2 regions of the Alteromonas sp. CH_MED4-4 genome follow, and region 2 is predicted to be linked to the other one. Evidence: predicted binding sites of a transcription regulator. Region 2 holds the regulator's gene; the other holds the start of a gene.
The links. The regulator ArgR, encoded in region 2, controls arginine synthesis, uptake and breakdown. The targets are predictions, from matches to a motif close to ANTGAATANNTATTCANT.
Positions count from the first base shown of each region.

Region 1: a site for ArgR is predicted at 2,254-2,271, ahead of WA381_RS00670 (N-acetylmuramoyl-L-alanine amidase). Genes of this name have one in related genera too.

Region 1 is NZ_JAYMEU010000001.1:151,886-156,090, reverse strand. It holds gene arcB (aerobic respiration two-component sensor histidine kinase ArcB) at 1-974, opposite strand, end outside; gene WA381_RS00670 (N-acetylmuramoyl-L-alanine amidase) at 1,074-2,009, opposite strand; gene gltB (glutamate synthase large subunit) at 2,672-4,205, shown strand, end outside.
Region 2 is NZ_JAYMEU010000014.1:51,601-55,805, forward strand. It holds gene WA381_RS11380 (TonB-dependent receptor) at 1-1,284, shown strand, start outside; gene WA381_RS11385 (type 1 glutamine amidotransferase domain-containing protein) at 1,473-2,156, shown strand; gene argR (transcriptional regulator ArgR) at 2,241-2,705, opposite strand; gene mdh (malate dehydrogenase) at 2,943-3,881, shown strand; gene ppc (phosphoenolpyruvate carboxylase) at 4,028-4,205, opposite strand, start outside.

The sequences.
Region 1 (4,205 bases), on a different contig from region 2:
CTTACCCAGTTAAATTGTTCTTCACTCAACTCCGTATCACGCAGCATACGGCTTAAGCCCACAATACCGTTTAGCGGTGTGCGTAGCTCATGACTTATGGTTGCGATAAAGCGAGTTTTGTCGGTACTTGCTTTTGCAGCAGCATTTTCAGCTTGCTTACGCTCAGTCATGTCTCGACCGAACGACAACAAGCCAAGGCGATTACCGTCTTTATCGAAGAAAGGTACACGCTTCATTTCGAAGTAACGACGACGTCCATCAGCAAAGCGAAGCCACAGCTCTTCTGTGATACTGGCGTTGGTTTCTAGAACTTCGTGATCACTCGCTACAATTTGGCGGGCAAGCTCTTCCTCATATACGTCTTTTGGCGTTAAGCCAAGCAGCTCTTGCTCGGTTTTGCCCGTCATAAGCTCCGCTATACGGTTACAACCAGCAAACCTGCCTTCTTCATTTCGGTAATATATTAAGTCTGGTGAGGCATCGATGATTGAACGTAACAAGGTTGATAAGCGGCGTGCTTGTGCTTCTTGTTCTGATTTATCCTGAATTTCTTTTTCTAAGTCTTTAAACAGCGCCTCACGCTCTTCTTGTGCTTGCTTGCGCTGCTCTATCTCGTGATTAAGCTGTCTGATGTTGCTTTGAAGTTCGCGGTTAAGAAAGACATCTTCTTCACGCAAACTTTCCAACTGGCTTACCACTTCCTTTAAGTTGGTACGTGAGTTTTCTAATTGCTTGATTAACTCACTAAAGAAATAAAGTACCCAAGGCGCAGATAACATGGTCAGTACTACAGCACTGATGAAGTCATCGGGCTGAACCTGGCTTCCCATGCTCACGCGAATTACGTATGAGCCCCCTAGCGTAAACACAAGCGAAAGAACAACAAACAATATGCTGAGCTTTAGAGTGCCAAAACGCTGAACAAATTGGGCAAAGCGAATTGCCCAAGAATCGTTTGGTGAATCTGAATGCATGTACGTCTAATTTAAGCTTATTTTGCGGTTATCCTATCAGGCTTTCCTCTTTTCGGGAATGCGGTTTGTCAAAGCATAACTCTGTGGCCCTGCTCAGAATTAGGATTTGAAAGGCGACTTTTCAGTAATTTCATTAATGTATTTGGTATTCACCCATCCCACCTTCGTGTAAGACACTTTCGCCCACTCCCCTCGCTTTTCCAGTATTTTTAGCACTTCGCCCTTATTCAAACCGTTCTCGACAGTTGGGTACGAAACATCTGGCCCTTTTCTCACATTCAGCGAATTGGCACTTACATTGGCCACCCGCTTTACAGGGCTAGCGAGATCCCGCTGAATTTGATCATGCGCCTCTCGCTGTGAATTCGAATCACTTGACTCAGTTGCCCACCTTTCACTATCACTTTGCAAAACAGCGGCTTTGAGTCTTTGAAGGGGAAAAGCGGGGCCAGGATCGACCTTTCGTGACGGCGCTATTTCTTCATGCCCGACGATAGTAGAGATGTTGTAGTGGCTACACAACGCTTTACACAGCGATAGCGTCCTAACAATTTGTACGTCGGTGTACTTGTGCCAATAGCCCATAGACTGTTGGTTAATGTGCTGGGCAGCTAATACTTCATTCTCGCCAAAAATTTCGCCAAACCAACTTTCAAAGGTGCCGTCTCCTCTAGCCTTAAGCTGGCCGGCATTGTCTAATTCAATGCCGATAGAGTACTGATTCAAGCCACTACGCCCCTCGTAATAACTTTCTCCTGCGTGCCACGCTATTTTATTAGTCGGAAGCATTTGAACAATGTCACCATTGCGTCCAACGGCAAAGTGAGCTGACACACCGCTATCGGCATTGGTCAAGACATTCACCGAAGATGAAAGGCTACTACCGGCGGTAAAATGAATAACAATAGTATCGGGAGATCCAGATTGAAAACGCCCAGATGTGTTAGGAGAAAGCCTGAAGGTGATATTGTCGCCAGTTAGAATATGATCATCTATACTAAATAAAGGCAGTGGTGAAGCATGTAGTGTATTCATACAATAATCCTTATTGTCTTAACAGCACGCCACCACAGTGAATTTTTATTCTTCGCCTTCCACATAAGCGTACACTCAATTCACACACAGGGCTCTCTATCAACATCCTTCAGCGCACCACGAGCCTTACCTGTGGTTAATTTTCAACCAATATAGCAAACTACTTATATTAGTGGAACCATAGCTTTACAAATTAATAAAAATACACCGCAAACCGCTATTGACAACATAAAACATCAATTTCAAAGCATATTTATTCATCAACAAAACGCAAATGAGAAGTAATATCATTTATAAGGGGTGAGTTATTCACTTTGCAATACTGATAACATTTTTGTTACAAACATAAATGACGACACGTAAGCAACTGATTAATATATATTTAATTATATTTATACTAATTCACTATAAAGCTTATACTTTTAGCGTTTGATTTTAGTTTTTAATGTGGGTATTTTGTACGGCCCGCATCGCAATAATGCATAAAAATGCGGAAACGACTGGAATCCTCTAATAATAAAATAACGACAAGAAAGGCGCACGCCGCGAGCAATACCGCTCGCAGGCATAAAAGACGTCTAATAATGTTGTGATACGCAAACCTAGGCGCATCTACACGCAACGCATACCTTGCCCAGTCAAAAGGTTGAAGGAGTTAAGAGATGAGTTTATATAATCCCAATGATTCCCGGGACAACTGTGGGTTTGGCTTAATCGCTCACACTCATGGGGAAGCCAGTCATGAATTGGTAACTACTGCAATACACGGTCTTGACCGTATGCAGCATCGTGGCGGTATCGCCGCCGACGGGAAAACCGGTGACGGCTGTGGTTTATTACTACAGAAACCGGATGCGTTCTTCCATGCAATCGCCGAAGAAAATGGCTGGAAACTCAGCAAAAAATACGGCGTGGGCATGATTTTCTTAAGTCAGGACCCGGTACTTGCGCAAGCCGCGCGTGAAGTACTTAATGAAGAACTAGAAAAAGAAACACTTTCAGTAGTGGGTTGGCGCGAAGTGCCTGTCGACCACTCAGTACTGGGTGAATTAGCGCTAACGGGTGTTCCACAAATTGAACAGGTATTTGTGAACGCGCCAGCAGGTTGGAGAAAACGCGACCTTGAGCGTCGTTTGTATATGATCCGCCGCCGCGCTGAAAAACGTCTTGAGAAAGATCCCGATTTTTACGTAGCTTGTTTGTCGGGCTTGGTAACGATCTACAAAGGCTTGGTAATGCCAAAAGACTTACCTGCCTTTTATCACGATCTTGCCGATGAGCGTATGCAAAGCGCAATTTGCGTTTTCCACCAACGCTTTTCAACAAATACACTACCACGCTGGCCGCTTGCTCAGCCTTTCCGCTTCCTTGCGCACAACGGTGAGATTAACACCATTAAAGGAAACCGCGACTGGGCCATGGCACGTGCTGCTAAATTCGCAACGCCACTTATTCCAGATCTTAAAGATGCAGCCCCTTTCGTTAATACTGAAGGATCAGACTCATCCTCGCTGGATAACATGCTGGAGCTATTCTTAGCCGGCGGTATGGATTTATTCCGTGCTATGCGGTTACTTGTTCCACCCGCCTATCAAAACAACAAGACCATGGACGATGATCTTCGTGCATTTTACGAGTTCAACTCTATGCACATGGAACCATGGGACGGCCCAGCGGGTATCGTTTTAACTAACGGTCGCCACGTTGCCTGTAACCTTGATAGAAATGGTCTACGTCCTGCTCGTTACGTTATTACTAAGAACGGTTTCATTACCCTAGCCTCAGAAGTAGGTATCTGGGATTACGAGCAAGCTGACGTAATTGAAAAAGGCCGTGTAGGCCCAGGTGAAATGCTTGCTGTAGACACATACACAGGCAAAATCTGGCGCTCTACTGAAATTGATGAAGACTTAAAAGCACGCCATCCTTATAAAGAGTGGCTAGACAAGCATATTCGTCGATTAACGCCAATTGAAAAGCTTGACGCGTCATTAATTGGTAAACGCGTGTTTGACGACGATGCCATGGCGGTGTACCACAAGCTACACGCCTACAGCTATGAAGAAATTCAACAAGTTGTAAAAGTACTCGCGAAAGACGGTCAAGAAGCCGTTGGTTCAATGGGTGATGACACGCCAATGGCGGTTATGTCCTCGCGTCAACGTACGGTATACGACTATTTCCGTCAGCAATTTG
Region 2 (4,205 bases):
CGCTTCTCTGGTGGGGCGCCAAGCGTTTGGGTATCAAACAGCTACTCAAATGACGGCGTAATTTCTGACAATTATCAAGACTTTGGTTCTGGTCAGACATACCAAGTTCCTACTACACCAGATGCTGCTACAGGCCAGTACATTCCACAGAACATTCTTGACCAGCTTGCTAACATTGACCCAGATGGCGATGTGAACGCGCTGGCAGATGACTTTGATATACCTACAACTTGGAAAGTAAGCTTAGGTGTTGCGCACGAGCCAGAGATGGAAGAACTAGAAGGTTGGTTGTTCTCTGCTGATGTGCTTTACAACAAGCTTGAAAATGCTACTTACTGGTATGATCAACGCTGCGAAAACCCAGTTAGTACAGCGCCTGATGGTCGTGGTGTTTATGACTGTAGCGAAGGTCCAGAAGCTATCGTAACAAGCTCAATTGATGAAGGTGATTCAATATTATACGCCTTGTCTGCTTCAAAAGCTTGGGATACCTCTTATGGCTCATTCGACTTCTTTACAAGTTATACTTATGCTGACGTAGAAGATATCGGCTATGGTACATCTTCAACTGCGACATCTAACTACTCCGACTTTGCTGCTTATGATCGTCAACAACCACAAGCTGGCACGTCTAACTTCCAGACCGAGCACCTTTGGAAAATGCGCTTCAATTGGAAGAAAGAGTTAATTGACGGCTATGAAACGACTGTTTCAATCTTTGCCGAGCGTCGCTCTGGCCAGCCTTATAGCTACACATTCGATGAAAACAACGCATGTGTGCTAGATGTTGGTGGTGGTCGTTGTGCGCGTGAAAGCCGTAACGATGATGCAGGACACCTGCTTTACGTTCCAGATGGCATCAATGATCCATTGTTTGCAGCAACTTCATTTGGTGGTGACCTAGCAGCTCAGCAAGAGTTCATCGACTATATTAATAGTTCAGAGCTAGCTCAGTACAAGGGTGGAATTGCTGAACGTAATGGCGACAACTCTCGCTGGTCAACAATCATTGATGTGCGTATTCAACAAGAACTACCAGCGCTTTACCCTGAGCATAAGTTGACGGTTTTCTTTGATATAGAAAACTTCGGTAACCTACTGAATGACGATTGGGGCCGCATCGAGCGTACTCGCTATGAATATGAGCGTGCTGTAGTTTCTGCAAATATCGTAGATGGTCAATATGAATATTTTGACTTGAACAGTGATTCACGTATTAAAAACCTAGAAGTGCTTGACCAATCAGTATGGCAAGTTCAGTTCGGTATTAAATACGACTTCTAATTACTTAGTTTAAAAAAGTTGTAGTGTTAGGTGCCACTCTCCTTAACAGGAAGTGGCACTTTTTTATGTCTGCGATTTATCTCACACACCTGTTACTTACCGCGCATAGCCTTTGCTTATGATCTAAGTCCCTCCACTACACGAATTAACTGACGAGAAAATTTTTTAAATGCTCGCAAGGAGGGCTTATGACAAAACGTATGCTAATGGTAATGACGTCTCATGAAATAATGGGTGATACGGGTAAGAAAACAGGCATGTGGTTAGAAGAGTTCGCAGCGCCATATTACGCATTTAAAGATCAAGACTATACGATTACCCTTGCGTCGCCAATGGGAGGCCAAGTACCTATCGACCCAAATAGCCTTGCAGATGATGCGATGACAGACGACGCAATAAGATATACAAAAGATGAACTGGCGCGAAGTGCAATGGCGTCGACCATACCGCTTGAAGATGTGCGTGCTGAAGAATTTGACGCCGTATTTTACCCGGGCGGTCACGGCCCTTTGTGGGACCTTTCTGACAACGCGCACTCGATTAAGTTAATCGAAGACACAATTGCAGCGAATAAGCCTGTTGGTGCAGTGTGCCACGCTCCAATCGTGCTTAAGGACGTTAAAACTCCAGATGGCAAGTACTTAGTTGATGGTAAACAGGTAACTGGATTTTCAAACAGCGAAGAAGCGGCAATGGAACTCACTGACGTAGTGCCTTACTTAGTTGAAGATGAGCTAGTCAAAAAGGGTGGAAAATATGAAAGTGCCGACGATTTCGCCGTAAAAGTGTGTACTGATGGCTTGTTGGTAACGGGACAGAATCCACCATCGTCACGCCCCGCAGCAGATGCGCTAATTAAGCTTTTATCTTAGGAAAGCTTCAGTTAATTACCGAGTCAGAAACCGCATCTTGTATGCGGTTTCTTATTTTTTGATTGTCAGCTTTTGGAGCCATGGCTAAACGTTTTCAAATAAATCTTCAACGCGTTGTCTTAATTCTTCAATTCTTGTCACGTCAGCAGGGGCAATAAAAATCGTGTCATCACCCGCAATCGTCCCTAATACGCCATCTTTTTTACTCAATGAATCAAGTAGACGAGCAATAAGCTGTGCAGCACCAGGGCTGGTTCTAATGATTACCATTACGTTGTTGTGAACGATATCCAGTACTAGCTGTTTAAGAGGGCTTTTAGCCGTAGGCATACCTAGCTCTGGAGGCAAGCAATACACCATGTCACCTCGGGCATTTCGCGTGCGTACCGCGCCGAATTTGCTTAGCATTCTAGAGATTTTAGACTGGCTGATATTGTCGAAGCCTTGTGCTTTTAATGCATCAACAATTTCACCCTGTGAACCGTAACTTTCTGCTTTAAGAATTTCTTTAAAAGCTTTGATGAGTAGCTCTTGTTTTGCGTTTGCCATTAGCGCTCTTTTCTTTTTTGAGGGTTATCGTTAGGAATTATATTTAGTATGCGTATATTGTGCCGTACAGGTAGACTTTGCGCAATTTCTTTGCATAATCATTCATGATAATGAATATCGAGATAAAATCGCCATAAATAACGTTAATAAGACGATCCGGTGATTGAGTTTTCCCCCGCGTTGCATTAGTGTGACGTTCCGTTTAAATACGTGAAGTAATCCCATAGGAGAAATGGTATGAAAGTAGCCGTGTTAGGTGCTGCCGGTGGTATTGGTCAGGCGCTGTCTTTGTTGTTGAAAACACAATTGCCAGCAGGTTCAGATTTAGCGCTTTACGACGTAGCGCCAGTTGTTCCTGGTGTTGCCGTTGATTTGAGCCACATCCCCACTGCGGTAAAAGTAACCGGTCACGGTAAAGATGACCTAGCTGATGCACTAACTGGAGCAGACGTTGTTCTAATTCCAGCGGGTATGCCTCGTAAGCCAGGTATGGATCGCTCTGATCTATTCAACATCAACGCCGGCATTGTTAAAAACCTAATCGAAGGTGTAGCTGATAACTGCCCGAACGCGTGTGTTGGTATCATCACTAACCCAGTTAACACTACTGTTGCTATTGCAGCTGAAACGCTTAAAGCAAAAGGCGTTTACGACAAGAATAAGCTTTTCGGTGTAACGACACTAGACGTTATCCGTGCTGAAACGTTTGTTGCTGAACTTAAAGGTGTAGACGTATCTTCTGTGCACGTACCGGTAATCGGTGGTCACTCTGGTACAACTATCCTTCCTCTACTTTCACAAGTTGAAGGCGTAGAGTTCACAGACGAAGAAGTTGCTAGCCTAACTACTCGTATCCAAAACGCGGGTACTGAAGTTGTTGAAGCTAAAGCGGGCGGCGGTTCTGCAACCCTATCAATGGGTCAAGCAGCGGCACGCTTCTGTCTATCTCTAGTTGCAGCAATGCAAGGTGAGAACGTTGTTGAGTACACTTATGTACAAACTGACGACAGCGACGACGCAGCATTCTTTGCACATCCAGTTCGCCTAGGCGCAAACGGTGTTGAAGAAATCTTGCCATACGGCGAGCTAAGCGCATTTGAAGAAAAAGCGAAAAACGACATGCTTGAAGGCCTACGTGGCGACATCAAGCTAGGCGTAGACTTCGTAAACGGCTAGTAACGCCTGAAGCGGATGTACTAGCATCTGCTAGAAAAGGCTGGATACGTTCTTACGTACCCAGCCTTTTTTGCATTTAAGACATTACAAAAAAAGCCTGCTCAATGAGCAGGCTTTTCATTATAACGTTACGCGTTCATTGGGCTCTAGCCTGTATTACGCATACCAATTGCAATACCCGCGATGGTAACCATCATGGCACGCTCTAGGCTAGTGTTTTGTGCATCGTCACCGGCTTTACGAATACGATCCAGAAGCTCAATTTGCAGGTAGTGAAGGGGCTGAAGATATCCTGCACGGATCTCCATAGACTCTTTACCCTGC